Regions from separate parts of the Cupriavidus sp. 01L46 genome, predicted to be linked through region 3. Evidence: predicted binding sites of a transcription regulator. Region 3 holds the regulator's gene; each other region holds the start of a gene.
The links. Region 3 encodes FNR, which switches genes on or off when oxygen is low (the NO sensors DNR and NnrR bind a similar motif). Its sites were predicted from a motif close to TTGATNNNNATCAA; they were not measured.
Positions count from the first base shown of each region.

Region 1: a site for FNR is predicted at 3,011-3,024, ahead of ubiU (ubiquinone anaerobic biosynthesis protein UbiU). Genes of this name have one in related genera too.
Region 2: a site for FNR is predicted at 3,561-3,574, ahead of AC1DS3_RS23385 (fatty acid desaturase). Genes of this name have one in related genera too.
Region 4: a site for FNR is predicted at 1,867-1,880, ahead of ccoN (cytochrome-c oxidase, cbb3-type subunit I). Genes of this name have one in related genera too.

Region 1 covers NZ_JBFTSF010000190.1:6,358-11,041, reverse strand. Annotated here, with positions in the region: gene AC1DS3_RS26340 (type IV pili methyl-accepting chemotaxis transducer N-terminal domain-containing protein) at 1-1,423, opposite strand, end outside; gene AC1DS3_RS26335 (NAD(P)H-dependent flavin oxidoreductase) at 1,738-2,919, opposite strand; gene ubiU (ubiquinone anaerobic biosynthesis protein UbiU) at 3,214-4,242, shown strand; gene AC1DS3_RS26325 (U32 family peptidase) at 4,321-4,684, shown strand, end outside.
Region 2 covers NZ_JBFTSF010000147.1:7,855-12,538, reverse strand. Annotated here, with positions in the region: gene AC1DS3_RS23400 (TonB-dependent receptor) at 1-592, opposite strand, end outside; gene AC1DS3_RS23395 (NADPH-dependent F420 reductase) at 831-1,622, shown strand; gene AC1DS3_RS23390 (hypothetical protein) at 1,688-2,119, opposite strand; gene AC1DS3_RS23385 (fatty acid desaturase) at 2,347-3,447, opposite strand; gene guaD (guanine deaminase) at 3,630-4,684, opposite strand, start outside.
Region 3 covers NZ_JBFTSF010000382.1:1,388-5,215, reverse strand. Annotated here, with positions in the region: partial or broken gene AC1DS3_RS34850 (SMC-Scp complex subunit ScpB) at 1-124, opposite strand, end outside; gene AC1DS3_RS34845 (sulfite exporter TauE/SafE family protein) at 716-1,480, opposite strand; gene fnr (fumarate/nitrate reduction transcriptional regulator Fnr) at 1,779-2,504, shown strand; gene AC1DS3_RS34835 (hypothetical protein) at 2,591-2,836, opposite strand; gene AC1DS3_RS34830 (membrane protein) at 2,839-3,057, opposite strand; gene ccoG (cytochrome c oxidase accessory protein CcoG) at 3,128-3,828, opposite strand, start outside.
Region 4 covers NZ_JBFTSF010000149.1:24-4,707, reverse strand. Annotated here, with positions in the region: gene AC1DS3_RS23495 (heavy metal translocating P-type ATPase) at 1-1,616, shown strand, start outside; gene ccoS (cbb3-type cytochrome oxidase assembly protein CcoS) at 1,621-1,767, shown strand; gene ccoN (cytochrome-c oxidase, cbb3-type subunit I) at 1,948-3,396, shown strand; gene ccoO (cytochrome-c oxidase, cbb3-type subunit II) at 3,416-4,093, shown strand; partial or broken gene AC1DS3_RS23475 (cbb3-type cytochrome oxidase subunit 3) at 4,097-4,258, shown strand; partial or broken gene AC1DS3_RS23470 (cbb3-type cytochrome c oxidase N-terminal domain-containing protein) at 4,328-4,684, shown strand, end outside.

The DNA.
Region 1 (4,684 bases), on a different contig from region 3:
TGCTGTCGTGCAGGCCCTGCGCCACCAGGTTGCGCTCTTCCACCACCGCGAGCTGGCGTGCGGTTTCCGACAGGTGCAGATGATCGAGCGCCACGCCGATATGCTGCCCCAGCGTCTCAAGCAGGCGTATGTCCGAAGCGGGCAGCTGCAAGGGATCGCGAAAATGCAGGGAGAAGGTGCCCAGCACCGCACGCTGCGTTTCGATGCGGAACACCGCAAGCCCCGGGAAGCCTTCCCTTGCGCAGCCAAAGCGCACACCGGCTGACGGCCCGCTGGCTGACAGCGCCGGGCCTTTGTTGAGGTCTTCGATCAGCACGACCGATTCGCTCGCCGCCTCGCCACAGAAGCACGCATCCACCTTCATGCAGTGCTCGGCCTCTTCCAGTTCCGCGGAGAGGCCGACCGATACCAGCAGATGAAGCTGGTTGTGGTCCGCATCGATCATGCGCACGCTGCCGCCGTCGGCATCGAACTGCTTCATCACGCGCTGCAAGAAGCCGCGGCAAAGCGCCTCGCCGTCGTTTGGCATATTCAGGAAGGCGGCCATGTCGTAGAGCGCCGCGAGGTCGCGGTTGTGCCGCGCCAACTCCGCCGTCTTCTGCGCCACGCGCGCTTCCAGATCCTGGTATAGCCCCTGCAGTTCGCCTGCCATCTGGTTAAAGCCTTGCGCCAGCATGCCGAACTCGTCGCTGGTTTCCACCGGCAGCCGCAGGGAGAACTCCCGCGCGGCCATGCGGTACAAGCCGTCCTGCAAGCGCATGACCGGAAGGATGATCCAGATGTAGAGCAGGTAGATGACGGCTACCGTGCCCATGCAGGCCATGGCCGCGAGTCCCGCCTGCGACAACCGCAGCAGGGTGGTCTTCATGGCGTTCTCTTGCTCGATCATGCTGACCAGGCGATTGACCTGATCCACGAAGGAAGCCAGCGCCGCCGGGTAGGTGGGCGGTTCGCCGTTCGCGGCGGCCAGGTCGGCGAGCGCGAGCGGCTTGATACGCCGGTGCCAGTCAAGGTCTACCCGGTCAAGTTGCGCGTGGATGCCAGGGTCGTCCGGCAGGAACAAGGGGCGTGCCGGATCGCCCTGGCGCAGGCGTGCCAGGGTGGCATCCAGCCCGGTGATCTGAGCCTCCAGTTGATGGCTTGCGCCGGCCCGTGCCCTGGCGAGCTCGATGGCGACGCGATTGGCACGCATGCGCAAGCTGCCGGCATCGTTGATGGCCGCGCCCGCGCCTTCGAGTTGCCATGACAGCCACAGCGTCCCGGAGATCATGGTCAGCACGATCAGCAGCGCGCCCAGCGAGAGCGAGACGATCCGCGTCGACAGGCGGTGGCGCAAGCCTGGCAACGCTGCCTGGGTACGCGGTGGGGTGACGGACGGCTCCGTGGCGGGAGCGGGTGGGCAAGGGGGCGTGAGGTCTACCATGGGGTTCCGGCCCCTGGCATCAGGTTTGCGCTCTGGAACGGCGCTTCAGGGGCTTGTCGCATTATTGACGGCAAGCCGGCGAGCGGGCTTGCGCCAGATCAAGGTCATATGCGGCTACAGGTAGTTCCTGGTGCACTTTCTGAAAATATCATGGCGTGACACAATGACGCGGCGCCGGGCCACGTGCTCGGAAAGCCTGCCGGACACCGCCGCCAACGGCTTTGCGCCGCGCGCTTGCATTCGCTCAGCAGCCCGGCCACGCCCTTGATGCCTGCATCGACCTAGGTCACCTGCCCGCCGTCCGCGCGAGGCCGTCAGGCCGCCGCGGCTGCCGCGCCTTGTGGCGTGCCCAGGCCTGTAGGCATTTCGCCGGTGAGCAGGTAGTGCATCAGTTCGCGTACCGGGCGGATGGCCTCGCCGAACGGCAGGCCCCCCTTGCCACGGAAGAACAGCCCGCGCTCCACGTCGCCGCGCATGGCCTGGGCCAGCTTGAGATCGATACAGAACTGGCCGACACGGCCGATGCCGTCACGCAGGCCGCAGGCCTGCAGGCAGTCGAAGCCTTCGAGGCAGTCGCGGACCTTGGCGCGGGCCTGCAGCGTGGCTTCGCGCGACAGGTAGCGCTTGAGCCATGGCGTCAGTACGGCGCGTGCCGGCAGGCCTGCCACGCTGGTGAATTCGCTCAGTTGTTCGGGGCGCGCGCTGGCCAGGACTTCCTTGAAAGCCGGGTGCGCATCCCCTTCCTCGGTCACGGCGAACGCCGTCCCCAGTTGCACGGCGCTGGCGCCTTCACCCAGCCAGTGGCGGACCTTGGCGTGGCTGTTGATCCCGCCCGCAAGGATCAGGGGCACACTTTCCCAGGCCAGCCCCAGTCCGGCGAACACTTCACGGCATTCGGCCAGCACGCGTGCGAAGGAGAAGCGCCCGTCTCCGATATCGTCGATGCGCGAGGCACCGAGGTGGCCGCCGGCGTGCGCCGGATCTTCGATGACGATGGCGTCAGGCAGGCGGTTCTTCTTCATCCACTTGCGCAGTACCAGCCCCACGCCGCGCGAATCCGACAGGATGGGGATCAAGGCAATGTCCGGGTGGCCGGCCGTGAGGTCGGGCAGGTCCAGCGGCAGTCCCGCGCCCATCACGATCGCATCGGCACCGCTCTCGCACGCCTGCCGGACCAGCGCGGCATGCGAGCTGACGGCCTTCATGACGTTGACCGCGATGGCGCCGCGCCCGCCCGCGAGGCGCCGCGCGCCCTGGATCTCGCGATCCAGTGCCACCAGGTTGGCCGCCTCTATCCTGGCCTTGTCGCGCGACCTGGCGGTGGCCGCCAGCAGGTCCGGGTGATGGTGGCGCAGGTCGATGCTGGCAATGGTGCCCATGCCGTTCTGGCTCGCCACCGCGCCCGCCAGCCGGTGCGCGGAAATGCCGATACCCATGCCGCCCTGTACCACCGGGACCAGCCGGCGGCCAATCAGCTTCAGCCAATGTTGTTGCATATCACTCTCGGTGAGGCATCCCGCTCGCCGGCGGAGATGCCGTGCGCGGCAGGAAAGCGGCATAGGTTTGCATGGACGCGCGCCGGGAAATTTGCGCTGGATCAATCAGCGCACGGCACGATACCAATGGCCTATGCCACTCGGCGGATGGCCCTCGTCCGGTGCGCGCGCCGCCGCGCACGCTTTTGCGCCTGGTCAACTGGTTCGTCGCGGGGCTTGGCTAGGATCCTGGCTCACAGGCGTTCGCCGCCGCCGTGGCGCATGCGGACTCCGAAACCCCGTTGAGCCTATCCAATGACATCCAACACATCCGGCGCAACGCGCCGACCGCAACTGGTTGCGCCCGCCGGCTCGCTGGCGGCGCTGCGCGTGGCGCTGCAACGTGGCGCCGACGCCGTCTACCTCGGCCTGCGCGACGCCACCAATGCGCGCAACTTCGGCGGGCTGAACTTCACCGAGGCCGACATCCAGGCAGGCGTGGCCGAGGCCCACGCGCAAGGCGCGGAAGTCTTGTTCGCCATCAATACCTTCGCGCAGATGGGCGCGGTGGCGAGCTGGCATCGCGCCGTCGATGCCGCGGCGGAACTGGGCGCTGACGCTGTCATCATGGCCGACCCCGGTCTCATGGCCTATGCCCGCGAGCGCCATCCGCAATTGCGTCTTCATCTGTCGGTGCAAGGCTCGGCCACGCACGCCGACGCCATCGCGCTGATGCGCGCGCGTTTCGGCATACACCGGGTGGTGCTGCCGCGCGTGCTGACGCTGGCGCAGATCGGCAAGCTTGCGCGCCAAACCGATGTGGAGCTCGAAGTGTTTGGCTTCGGCAGCCTGTGCGTGATGGCCGAAGGCCGCTGCCTGCTGTCTTCCTACGCGACCGGCGACTCGCCGAACAACAAGGGGGTCTGCTCGCCCGCGCACGCGGTACGCTGGGAAGAGCGCGAGGGAACCATGCAGGCGCGGCTGTCCGGCATCCTGATCGACAGCTACGCACCGGGCGAGCCCGCCGGCTACCCGACGTTGTGCAAAGGGCGGTTCGAGGTGGAAGGCGAACGGGGCTACGTGCTCGAGGAGCCGACCAGCCTCAACGCGCTGTCGCTGCTGCCGGCGCTGATCGGCATGGGCATCGCTGCCATCAAGATCGAAGGCCGCCAGCGCAGCCCGCGTTATGTGGGCGATGTGGTCGGCGTGCTGCGTGCGGCGATCGACGCGGCCTGCATCGATCCGGCGCGCTTCACAGCACGCCAGGAATGGCAGGGCGTGCTTGGCCGGCACGCCGAGGGTGACCAGGTTACCCAGGGCGCGTACGACCGGCCGTGGCGCTAAGAGAGGTCCGCCGTGCCTTTGCCTGCCGCATTCCTCATGCCTCACGGCATCCAACTTTCCTCTGGAACCAAACTGCCAATGAACGATTCGATGATCGACCCCGCCGCAGCCACGGCGGCCCGCTTCGGCATCTCGCTCGGCCCGCTGCTGTACTACTGGCCGCGTGCCACGGTCATGCAGTTCTATGCCGAGGTCGCCGACTCCGCGGTCGACCGCGTCTACCTGGGCGAAACCGTTTGCACCCGCCGCCATGAACTGCGCCATGCGCATTGGCTGMAGATCGCGCAGATGCTGCGGGACGCCGGCAAGGAAGTCGTGCTTTCGACCCCGGTGCTGGTCGAGTCCGACAGCGATATCGCCTGCATGCAGCGCGTTTGCGAGCAGACCGAATATCTGGTCGAGGCCAACGACCTCGGCGCGGTCAACCGGATGGATGGACGCC
Region 2 (4,684 bases), on a different contig from region 3:
CCAGCGCGCCGCCAAGCGCGTTGAGGCCATAGAGCGGATTGCTGCCGGGCACCAGCGTGATGGTGCTGATGGCAGCCTCGGGAATCGTCGTCCAGTCGACCACATCGCCCAGCGCGCCATTCTGGCGTATGCCGTCCAGGTAGAGCGCGATGCCCTGCGCCGCGCCCAGGGTGGAAGACAGGCGGTAGCCGCGATAGAGAATGTCCTTCTGGAACGGGTTGCCCTGCACGTCGTTGATCACCACGCTGTCCATGGTCTCGCCGAGGAACGAGGACAGGTTGCCGGACTTGGCGCGCTCCATGTCGGCGTCCGTCGCGGTTTGCACATTGCCGGGAAACGCCTCGCGCGGAATGGAGAACGACGGCAGCGGCGCGGGCGCGACCACGGTGACCTCGCGCAGGTTGTGGACCTCGTCGCCAGGCGCGGCCTGCGGCGCCTGGGCGGCCACGCCCGCCGGTGCGCCGGCGGCCAGCGCCGCCAGGGCCACCAGGGCCACCCGCACCGCCCGCGCCACCTGTGCGCATGCGGCTGCCCTGCGCTGCTCGGCGGGCGCGAGCCTTGAGCGGCGCGGACAGGGGAGGGCGGGGGCCATTACCGTCTCCGTGGGGACAAGGACGCAAGGGCGGGGGATCGCGGGTGATGCAAGTGCTACTTACTGTAGTGCACACGGTGGCAAGCGCCAAATCGATCACGCGGCGGCAGGGAGGCGGCGGCGCGCGCTGCATTTTTCGCCTAGAGTTTGAAGTTTGAAGGCATGCCAAGTGCACCGCACCCGCTTGCCGTGTTGCCGCACCATGAAATTTGATGTTCATCGGATCGAGGAGTCCGCCATGCCGTTTCCAGAGCGCATCGAAACCATCGACCGGCATCGCCGCCTGCTCACCGGCAGCGTGAGCCTAGCCTTGCTGGCGATGTGGCTGGGGATCTCGCCTTCGCGCTTGCGCGCGCAGACCAGCCGGGAAGGCACCCCCGTGCCCATCGGCGTGATCGGCTCGGGCCGCATCGGCGGCACGGTGGGCGGCCTGTGGGTGAAGGCAGGCCATCCCGTTCTGTTCTCCTCGCGCCACCCGGATGCACTCAAGCCGCTGGTCGAAAAACTTGGCCCGCTTGCCCGTGCGGGGACGGTGGCCGAGGCGCTGGCGTTTTCCGATGTGATTTTTCTCGCCGTCCCTTACAAGGCGCTGCCCGAGATATCGGCGGAGTATGGCAAGGCCTTTGCCGGCAAGGTGGTGGTGGATGCGACCAACGCGGTGCGCGCGCGCGATGGCGCCATCGCCGAAGAGGCGATGCGCAAGGGCATCGGCATCACCACCGCAAAGTACCTGCGTGGCGCGCGTATCGTGCGCGCCTTCAATTTCATGGGCGCCACCAACTTCGCCAATGAGAACCACCGGGCCGAGGGCCTGATCGCGGTGCCGATCGCCGCCGACGATCCAAAGGCCCTGCGCATCGGCGAGCAACTGGTGCGCGATGCCGGGTTCGAGCCGGTGGTGGTCGGCCGGCTCGCCACGGCCGACAGCTTCGCCCCGGGCGGGCCGCTGTTKCATCAGATCGGCTCGGCCGACGCCATGCGCGCGCGCATGGCGGCACAAAGCGGGAAGACGGTGGCGACGCCTAAGTAATCAGGTCGGCGCCGCCGGGCCGTCCCCCGGCCACGGCGGCGCCAGCATCTTTTTGCAATGGCCTCTTAGCCGCGCCAGGCGCCCTTCATCCAGACCCAGCCACCGCCCTCGAAGCGCCAGACCCAGTGTCCGGGCACCCAGTAGGCGTGCGGCGCGGGGGGCGCAATCGTGATCTGTTCCACGATCACGGGCGGCATCGCCGGCACCGGCTGCTGGACCCAGCGGCCGTGCACCCAGAACCAGTCGTTGCCCTCCCACTTCCAGTGCCCTGGCACCCAGTTCCAGCCATAGGCAGGCGCAGGGCCGCGGTCTTCATGCACCGGCGGCGGCATGTTGCGGACCATCTGGTGGGGCGGCGCAGGCGGCGGCTGCCGTACTATCACGCGCTCGGTCACGCACCCGGCAAGGCTGCCGAGCACCGCCAGCGAGGCGAGCGCCGGCAGGGCGGCGCGGAGCAGGCGGCGGCGTGCGGGCGCATGGGGTTTGCTGATTGCCATTTTTTTGTCCTGTTGGAGCTGATTTGCGCTCAGGCGTCGTCTAAGGGGCGGCCCCGGGTCGGGATGCGCAATGACCTTGGGACCGATACCTTGCTTAACGAGGCAAGCGCCGCGCGGCGGGACAAGCGTGCGGCAAGACTTTGTAATTGAGTATTACGCGCCCCAAAAAGACAAACCGCAGCCAGGGTGGCTGCGGCAGGTGGCGGGTGATGGTGGATGATGGCCGGTTATGCCGGCACAGGCGCGTTAGCGCTGGTCTGCCGGCCGCGGAAGTCCGTCCAGCAGAGCGCCTTGAAGTCGTACAGCTTGCAGCGGCGCGCGGTATGGAAATACCAGCGCCAGGTGAAGTTCTGGATGATGATGCGGCCCGGCAGCGCATGCTCCAGCAGCGCCTGGGCGCGCTTGAGGCGGTATAGCGGCACGCTCATGTCCACGTGGTGCGCGGTGTGCTCCATGATGTGGTGCAGCGCCGCGCCGATGCCATAGCGAAAGCGCAGGTGCACGGTGGTGGAGACGAAGGGCTGGGCGCGCGCCCACATGGCCTTGGTGTCGTACCAMGCCACGCTGGTATGGGTGTGGTGCACGTAGAGCACGAAGCCCACGGTGAAATTCCAGACCAGGAACGGCAGCACGAAGCCCAGCCCGACCAGCATCGCCACCGACTGCCCGGTGGCGATGGCCAGCCACGCCAGCGCGCCGATCCAGGCCACGCCGAAGAGGGCCACCAGCGTGCAGTCCCACATGAAGACGGCGCGGCGCGTGGGCATCTGGCGGCGGCTGGGGAAGAACATCTTGAACCACCAGATCTCGACCAGGTAGTACAGGCCCGCGCCAAAGCCGGTGCGGTAGACCCGCTCCAGCGCGCGGCGCCAGCGCGGCAGGGCCTGGAATTCCTCGAGCGAGTAAGGCTGCCAGACGAAGTCGAAGCCCTTGAGGTTGGAGTAGCCGTGGTGGACCACGTTATGGCCCACTTCCCACAGGCTGTAAGGCGTGAGCGATGGTAGGAAGGTCAACCGGCCCAGCCATTTGTTCAAGCCGCGCCGMGGCGTCAGGCTCTGGTGGCAGGCATCGTGGCCGATGATGAACAGGCGGGCGATGATCAGCCCCGTCACCACGCTGGCGGCCAGCTTGGCGAGCCAGTGGGAGAACAGCACCACCCCGGCCAGCGCCGCCAGGAACAGCGCGGTGTCCAGCGCGAACAGCGCCAGCGCGCGCGGCGTGCTGCGCGCGCCAAGCGGGATCAGCCAGCCGCGGATGATCTTGCGCGAGGGCAGGGGGACGTCAGGGGAAATCGGCTCCGGAAAGGAAGCTTGCTGCGTGGCAATCATGCAAAAACCTTCAGTTGTCGAACGCGGGGTCGGGCTAGGCCCGAGACTGGCGATGCGCGGCCACAGGACGGGCCGATGGTGTGACAGCTTAGAAGGATTGCGTGACAGGGGTGTTGATCCGGGTCAAGCACCGGGTCAAGCCAGCAGGGCCGGACCCGGTGTCACCCAGCGGGAAGTGATGATTAGTGCGCGGCGGTGGCCGGCGCGCTCGCCGGTTCGCCCATCACATACACCTCGCCGATGACGCGGTCGTCACCCAGCATGGCGAAGGCGAACAACTGTTCTTCCAGCGTTTCCGAGCGCTCGCTGCGGCGCGCGATCAGCGGCGTGGCCTGCGGGTCGAGCACGATGAAGTCGGCCTCGCAGCCGGGTGTGAAGCTGCCCACGCGCTCGCTCCAGCCCAGTGCATCGGCAGCGGCGCGCGTGGCCAGGTAGAACATGCGCAACGCGCTAAGGTGGTAGCCGCCCATGCGCGCCACCTTGTGGGCGGCGTTCATGGTGCGCAGCATCGAGAATGAGGTGCCCCCGCCCACGTCGGTGGCAAGCGTCACGTTGAGGCGGTGCGCGTCGGACTGGTGGAAGTCATAGAAGCCGCTGCCCAGGAACAGGTTGGAGGTGGGGCAGTGCGCCACCGCCGCGCCGCTGTCGGCCAGGCGCTTGCGGTCGTCCTGATCGAGGTAGATGGCGTGGCCGTACAGCGCGCCCGGGCGCAGCAGGCCGTAGTGATCGTAGATGTCCAGATAGCTGCGGGCTTGCGGGAACAGCTCGGCCACCCATTTCACTTCGTCGCGGTTCTCCGCCACGTGGGTCTGGATGAACGCGTCCGGGTAGGCCTTGGCCAGTTCGCCGCAGGCTTGCAGCTGCGCTTCGCTGGAGGTGGGCGCGAAGCGCGGCGTAATGGCGTACGACAGGCGGTTCTTGCCGTGCCAGCGCGAGATCAGGTCGGCCGAATCGCGCGCGCCGGACTCGGCGGTGTCGCGCAGGAATTCGGGGCAGTTGCGGTCCATCATCACCTTGCCGGTGACCAGGCGCAGGTTGCGGCGGTCGGCTTCGGCAAACAGCGCATCGGCCGATGCCATATGCACGGTGCTCCAGGCCACAGCGCTGGTGGTGCCGTTGCGCAGCAGTTCGTCGGCAAAGAAGCCGGCCACGGCCGCCGCGTACTCCGGCTCGGCAAAGCGGCGCTCCTCGGGGAAGGTATAGGTCTCCAGCCAGTGCAGCAGGCCGGGCGAGGGCG
Region 3 (3,828 bases):
GCACGCGAATGGTGTCGGCACCGACGTCGTCGGCAAACAGCCGGCGCAAGTCATTGACGCGCAAGGGTTCCTGCGCGCAGATCAGCGCGGTCTCGAGGACGATCTTCGCCTCTTGGGTATTCATGTTGATTGCGTGCAGCCTGTCTTTGCACCTGCGCCCCGGTTGATCCCGGGCGCACTGGAGATTGCGGGTTCAGCGGTAGGGATTGCCACCGCCATCTGGCCGCGCAGCCAACCGCATGCTTGATGCATGCCAGCCGTGCGCCTTCTTCTATTGCATCGGGTGCCGGACCTGACCGGCAGGAGATCGCCCGGCCACCGGCTTTATCTGCCAGTCGACGGAGCCCTTGCGTCGCGCCTTCCCCCTGATGTGGCGGACCTGTCCGGCGCGGCGTCTATCATCGAACGCGCCGGGTGCAAGAAAATACGGATATCGGGCCTGCTGGCCTATTTCACCCCGCCCTGCCGTAGCTGGTCTTTTGAACCGAATCTTGTGAACCGGACGGCGGATGGGGAACGGTCCCTGGCGCTGATGCCTGCCTTGGTGTTCCTGGCATGCATCCCTGAGCAGCGGATGCTACCTGACGATGCCACGATGAAGTACGCTGCGCGATATCGCTGTTCTTGCGATTGTATGGCATTCCCTGGCAAACCTGCAACCGATTCGCACAGCTACCTCAGCAAGGAAGTGACAGATACACCACGAAACAGCGCTTCAGAAGACCAGACAGAATCCGTGCGCGGCAAGCGTCTCAGGCAAAAGCAGCGCGCGCGCCACCCCGGCCAAGCCAAAGGCCACCACCGCAAGGCCAGCGCCAGCCCGCAACGCCGGGCGCCGCGAAAGCTGCCTGAGATAGCCGGACAGGCCCGAGATCACCAGCAGATTCGGCAGGGTGCCCAGGCCAAACACGGCCATCACCAGCGCGCCCGACGCGGCATTGCCGGCCAGCAATGCCATGGCAAGGGCGCCGTACACCATGCCGCACGGGACCAGCCCCCAGGCCAGCCCCATGCCGTAGCGGCGCAGCAACRGGCCCTGCCCCTGCGCCCGGGCCGCAGCCGGCAAGCGCGCCCCGACGGCGCCAAGGCCGCGCAGCAAGCCGCCCGCGCCACGGGCGGCGAGCCGCTCCAGCCAACCCGTACCCATGGTGCGCCCGCGCAACATCCACAAGCCCGACAACACCAGCATCACACTGCCGATCCCAAACAGCCAGCGCTGCAGCGGCAGGTACTGCGCCCCCCAGACGCCAGCGCCCAGGGCGCCCAGCAAGGCCCCCAGCACCGCATACATGCTAAGCCGCCCGGCATGCATGACAAGCAGTTCCAGCAACCAATGGCCGGGACGCCGGAGCACCGTGGCAGGCACGCGCGCAACGCCGCCCTGCTCCGCCGCCAGCGCGATCCCGCCGCACATGGCGGCGCAGTGCACGCCGCCCAGCAAAGCCAGGGTAAATACGCTGATAAGCACGCCTATGGTCAACTTCTCCTCCCAATCACACAATCGCAACGTCCGGCGCGGTAAAATGCGTCGAACGCGCCCCCGCAGCTCCAAGAGGCGCTATCAACATGAGGCCTTGCGCCCGCGCACACCAGCGCGCTCGCACAACATGACGACGGGCACGGCAAGCCGCGCTGCACAGATAGCGCACTGCCGCAAGACCCGCGCGCCAGGCCGATGTGGATGGCGCTTCCAATCGACGACTCTCAACGTCAAGCTCTCAACTCAATGCGCCTGCCACATCGCGCTTGATTGACTGCGCTAAACCGACAGGCCCCAATTGCTCACCACCATTCCCATTACCGAGATGTCGCCCCGCTGCTCCACTTGCTCGCTCGGCCAGCTCTGCCTGCCCGTCGGCATGTCGCAGCAGGACCTCGAAAAGATGGATACGCTGGTCCAGGACCGGGTGCGCGTACGCAAGGGCGAAACCCTGTACCGCCTCGGCGATCCTCTCACCGCCGTCTACGCGATCCGCTTCGGCACGCTCAAGACCCACCTGACAATGGAAGACGGCCGCTCGCAGATCACGGGCTTCCACCTTCCCGGCGAAGTCGTCGGCCTTGACGGCCTCGGCGAGATGCAGCACGCGTCGGATGCCACCGCGCTGGAAGATACCGAAGTCTGCGTGGTGCGCTTCGGCGATCTCCAGACGTTGTCCAACGTCCTGCCTTCCCTGCAGCACCAGTTCATGCGCCTGATGAGCAAGGAGATCTCGCAGGACCAGGTCATGTTGATCACACTCGGATCGATGCGCGCCGAGGAGCGGCTTGCCGCTTTCCTGATCAACCTGTCCGAGCGCTTGTCCGCGCGCGGCTATTCGGCCTCCGAGTTCGTGCTGCGCATGAGCCGCGAGGAAATCGGCAGCTACCTGGGGCTCAAGCTCGAAACCGTCAGCCGCCTGTTCTCGCGCTTTGCGGAAGCCGGCCTGATCCAGATCCGCCAGCGGCACGTCAAGCTGGTCGACATGGTGGGGATCAAGCAGATCGTCAACAAATCCTGCTGACGTGCTCGTCGCGGGCCGCCCTCGCCCGCGGCGGCACGCCGCGATGCCGCGCCTGCTGGCCTGAACCGGCAAGGCGCGCATCGCAATCACTCCAGCTCGTCCGTGTCCGCCAGCCGCGTGGGCATGGTGTACAGCGTCAAGCCGCTCGACAGCGCGCACAGCACCCACGCGATCAGGAAGCCCACGGTGTAGACCGCCTCCCGCGATGCATCGACCGGCTGGCCGAAGAAGCGCAGGTCGCCGGGATCGACCATGGAGAATACCAGCGCGGTGGTCAGCCCGGCGACCAGGAAAGCGGGCCACAGCACCCACATCAGCCAGCGTAGTCTCATGATCACCTCGCTTGCGCCGCGACCGGCGCTGCCTGGCGTGCCGCGCTGCCCGCCTTCTCGACCACCAGGCCGTGGCGCGCCACCCCTTCCTCAATGGGTGGATCCGGGTGGGTCATAGCCAGCCAGATCGTGACCCCGCAGGCCACCATGGCCACGAACGGCCCACTCATCAGCAGCCACGGCCATGGCTCCTTCCACCAGGGATTGCTTTGCTGCGTCATCTGGCCTCCTCCTCTAGATCTAGATCCCGTATGTTGCGTACGGATTGGTGCATCCAGCGTCCCCGCCGCCTCATAGATTGCGCGGCACGATAAAGCTGGTGCTCTGTCGAATCTCTGCGCCATGGCTGCCCGCGCCCTCGTCGGGCACCGCGGTGACCGTGACCTCGATCTTGTGCGTGCCCTGCGCCGCGGACTCGATCGGCACGCGCACCCGGATGGGAATCAGGCGATTGGATGTGGGTTCCAGGTTGCCGGCAGCGTGATCATATTCCACGGCCAGGCCCTTGAGCTCGCCGCTGCCCGCGCTGACGGCGACGCGCATCGGTGCCTCGGTCGTGTTGATCAGCTGCAGCCGGTACACGTTCTCGATCCAGCGCCCTTCCACCTCACGCCCCAGCGCGCCGCGGTCGCGGATGATATCGACCTTGAGCGGCGTGCGCATGGCCAGCGAGGCCATGAAGCCGGCGACCAGCGCCAGCCATATCACCGAGTAGATCACCGTGCGCGGCCGCACCAGGCGCTTGCGCGCCACGGTCTCGGAGAGCGCGCTGCGCATGGCGTTCTCGGACGTATAGCGGATCAGCCCGCGCGGGTAGGCCATCTTGTCCATGACCTGGTTGCAGGCGTCGATACACGCGCCGCAGCCAATGCAGTCGTACTGCAGGCCATCTCGGATATCGATGCCAGTGGGACAGACCTGCACGCAGATGCTGCAATTCACGCACGAGCCCAGCCCGGCGGCCTTGTGGTCCGCCTTGCGCGAGCGGCTGC
Region 4 (4,684 bases), on a different contig from region 3:
TGCTGCTGGCGCGCTACCTGGAACTGCGCGTGCGCCAGGCATCGCGCAGTGGTGCCGAGATGCTGGCGCGGCAGTTGCCCGCCACCTGCGAGCGCCTGCGTGCCGAGGGCGGCGCGGGCGAGCGGGTGCCGGTGGCACGCCTGCGCGCTGGCGACCTGATCCGCGTCAAGGCGGGCGAGGTGGTACCCGCCGATGCCACGGTGATCGCCGGCGCGAGCGAGCTCGATGAATCCATGCTGACTGGCGAGAGCCGGCCGGTGCCGCGCGGCATCGGGGATCCCGTGCTGGCAGGTTGCTTCAACACCGCGAGCCCGCTTGAGCTGCGCGTGGCCAAGGTAMGGGCGGGTACCCGGCTGGCGGAGATCGTCGCCGTGCTGGACCGCGCGCTGGCCGAGAAGCCGCGCCTGGCCACCGTGGCCGACCGCGTGGCGGGCTGGTTCGTCGCCATCCTGCTGGCGCTGGCGGCCGTCACCGGCGCCGCCTGGTGGGCCTGGATCGATCCCGCGCGCGCGTTGCTTGTGACGGTGGCGGTGCTGGTGGTMAGTTGCCCGTGCGCGCTCTCGCTGGCCACCCCGGCGGCGCTGGCCGCGGCCGGGGCCGCGCTGTCGCGCCGCGGCTTGCTGCTCACGCGCGGCCACGCGCTGGAGACCTTGGCCAGCGTCACGGACGTGATGCTCGACAAGACTGGCACGCTCACGCAAGGGCGATTCGCGCTGGTGCGCACGCAGTCCAACGGCGATGCCGATGCCGCCACCTGCCTGCGCCTGGCCGCAGCCGTGGAACGCTCCGGCYAGCACCCGATCGCGCGCGGCATCGTCGAAGCCGCACAGGCGCAAGGCCTTGCGCACGAGACGCTCGCCATCGACGCCATGCGCAATGTGCCGGGGCAGGGCCTTGAAGCCGATGTGGATGGGCAGCGTTACCGCCTTGGCCGCCGCGAGTTCGTGGAGGCGCTGTGCGAGCACGGCAGCGCTGCCGACTGGCACGCCGAACTTGCCGGCAGCGAGCGCCGCGGCGCCACGCTGGTGTGGTTGGGCAGCGCCGCCGGTGCGCTGGCGGTGTTCGAGCTGGCTGATGTGGCGCGCGAGCAATCCGCGCGCTTGCTCAGCGAGTTGCGCGCGCTCGGCGTGACTTGCCATCTCGTCTCGGGCGATACGCCGGCCACCGTCGGCTGGTGGGCCGATCATTTCCAGATCCCGCGCCGCGAGGGCGGCGTCACGCCTGAAGGCAAGCGCGAGTACGTGGCGCGCCTGCAGCGTGGCGGCGCCGTGGTGCTGGCGGTGGGCGACGGCATCAACGACGCGCCGGTGCTGGCTCAGGCGCAAGTCTCGATCGCCATCGGCAGCGGCGCGCCGCTGGCGCAGGCCGGCGCCGACGCGGTGCTGACCCATGGCCGCGTGGCGGAGATCGCGAACGCGCTCAAGATGGCCCGCCGCACCCGCCGTGTGGTACGCCAGAACCTGGCCTGGGCCTTTGCCTATAACGTGATCGCCATCCCGCTGGCGGCAAGCGGCTATGTCACCGCCTGGATGGCGGGCATCGGCATGTCGGTGTCGTCGCTGCTGGTGGTGGCCAACGCCTGGCGCCTGCTGCGCGCCGGCAAGCCTGGAGACTGACGCCATGGACATGCTCTACCTGCTGGTGCCGATGAGCCTGGTGCTGGTCGCGGTGATCGCCGGCGCGCTCTGGTGGGCGCTGCATGCCGGGCAATACGACGACCTCGACCGGCCCGGCGAGGCCATTCTGCTCGACAACGACAAGCCCTGAGTGATCGCGGCAATGCAGCCGTGGCCGTGCGCGGCCGCATTGCCGTGTGTGCGGATGTGAGACGCCATCGCACCTGAGTTCCCATGCTTTCCGGTGCGCTTGACACAGATCAAGACGGTCGGCGCCCGCTTTTCCTACAGTCACAACATCAATTCATGTTTATCCAATCTGGGGGTCTGAATGGCTGTCACCGCCGCGTATTCTCGCGCCGACACCTTCAATTACGGCGTTGTGCGGCAGTTTGCCGTCATGACGGTAGTCTGGGGGATTGTCGGTATGGCCGTAGGCGTTCTGCTCGCGGCACAGTTGATCTGGCCGGAGCTTAATTTCAACACGCCATGGCTGTCGTTCGGACGCTTGCGCCCGCTGCACACCAACGCGGTCATCTTCGCCTTCGGCGGCAGCGCGCTGTTCGCTACTTCGTACTACATCGTGCAGCGCACCTGCCAGGCGCGGCTGTTCTGCGGCCCGCTGGCGGCCTTCACCTTCTGGGGCTGGCAACTGGTGATCGTGGCCGCGGTCATTACGCTGCCGCTGGGCATCACCAGCTCGAAGGAGTACGCCGAGCTCGAATGGCCGATCGACATCCTGATCACGCTGGTCTGGGTGGCTTATGCCATCGTGTTCTTCGGCACCATCATGAAGCGCAAGACCCGCCATATCTACGTGGCCAACTGGTTCTTCGGCGCCTACATCCTGACCATCGCCATCCTGCATCTCGTCAACAATGCCGAGATGCCGGTGGGCATGTGGAAGTCCTACTCGGCTTATGCCGGCGTGCAGGACGCCATGGTGCAGTGGTGGTACGGCCATAACGCGGTGGGCTTCTTCCTGACCACCAGCTTCCTGGGCATGATGTACTACTTCATCCCCAAGCAGGCCGGCCGCCCGATCTATTCCTACCGCCTGTCGATCGTTCACTTCTGGGCGCTCAACTTCACCTATATGTGGGCCGGTCCCCACCACTTGCAGTTCACCTCGCTGCCGGACTGGGCGCAGTCGCTCGGCATGGTGTTCTCGCTGATCCTGCTGGCGCCTTCGTGGGGCGGCATGATCAACGGCATCATGACCTTGTCGGGTGCCTGGCACAAGCTGCGCACCGATCCCATCCTCAAGTTCCTGGTGGTGGCGCTGTCGTTCTACGGCATGGCGACCTTCGAGGGCTCGATGATGTCGATCAAGACCGTCAACGCGCTGTCGCACTACACGGACTGGACCATCGGCCACGTGCACTCCGGCGCGCTGGGCTGGGTCGCGATGATCTCGATCGGCTCGCTCTACTACCTGATCCCGCGGCTCTTCGGCGAGAAGGAGATGTACAGCGTGCGCCTGATCGAGCTGCATTTCTGGATCGCCACCATCGGCGTGGTGCTGTACATCGCCTCGATGTGGATCGCCGGTGTGATGGAGGGCCTGATGTGGCGCGCCACCCAGCCCGACGGCACGCTGACCTACGCTTTCGTGGAAGCGGTCAAGGCCAAGTACCCGTTCTACCTGATCCGCTTGCTGGGTGGCTTGTGCTTCCTCTCCGGCATGCTGCTGATGGCATACAACGTGGCCAGGACCATCATCGGCAAGCCTGCCGTGGATGCACTGATCCCGACCAGCGTTTCCGCCTCCGCCCATTGATCATTCCAGGATAGAAACGATGTCCGAAAAACGAAGCTTCTTTACGCACGAGACCCTGGAGAAGAATATCGGGTGGCTGATCCTCTGCACCATCCTGGTGGTCAGCATCGCCGGGCTCGTCCAGATCGTGCCGCTGTTCTTCCAGCACTCCACCACCGAGCCCGACGCGGGGATCAAGCCGTACTCCGCGCTGCGCCTGATGGGCCGCGATATCTATATCCGCGAGGGCTGCGTGGGCTGCCATTCGCAGCAGGTGCGCACGTTGCAGGGCGATGTCGAGCGCTATGGCCATTACTCCACGGCGGGCGAGTCGGTCTACGACCATCCCTTCCTGTGGGGCTCCAAGCGTACTGGTCCCGACCTGGCGCGCGTAGGCGGACGCTACTCCGATGACTGGCAGCGCATCCACTTGCGCAATCCGCGCGACGTGGTGCCCGAATCGGTGATGCCGTCCTACCCGTGGCTGGAGAAAACGCCGTTGCAGACCAATGACGTCCGCGATCGTATGCGTGCGCTGCGCCGTCTTGGCGTGCCGTACACCGACGCCGAGATCGAGCAGGCGCCTGCCACGCTGGCCGGCAAGACCGAGGAAGACGCGATGGTCGCTTACCTGCAGGAGCTTGGCATCGCCAAGCGCAATGTGCGGGTCGATACCGCGGCCGCCGCGCAGCCTGCGGCCACGCCGGCCAAGGAGTAAGCCATGGCAATGCTCACCGCGTTTTCCACCGTGGTCTCGATGGCTGCCTTCATCGCCATCTGCTGGTGGGCCTGGTCGTCCGGGCGCAAGGCGGCCAACCAGGAGTCGGCCATGCTGCCGTTCGCCTTGCCCGACGAGCCGCTGGCCGCATGCCAAGACGCCAGCCCCGATGCCGGCCACCGCGTCGTGCGTCATGCCGGCGGCGCAAACAACACCAAGCAGGAACACTGAGTCATGAGCGACTTCTTCACGGATTTCTGGAGCTACTACATTGCCGCCATCGCGCTGGTCGGCATCGTCTGGTGCGTGTGGCTGCTGTTCTCCCAGCGCAAGGTCACCAAGGTTGTGGGCGCCCCTGAGGACACCGGCCACGTGTGGGACGGCGACCTGCGCGAGCTGAACAACCCGCTGCCACGCTGGTGGATGTGGATGTTCCTGCTGGCATGCATCTTTGGCCTGGGTTACCTGGTGCTGTATCCCGGCCTGGGTTCCTACGCCGGCGTGCTCAAGACCTCCAGCCGGGTTGAGTTGGAGGCGCACCGCCAGGCGGCCGAGCAACTGCAGCGCGAGGTCTATGGCAAGTACATGCAG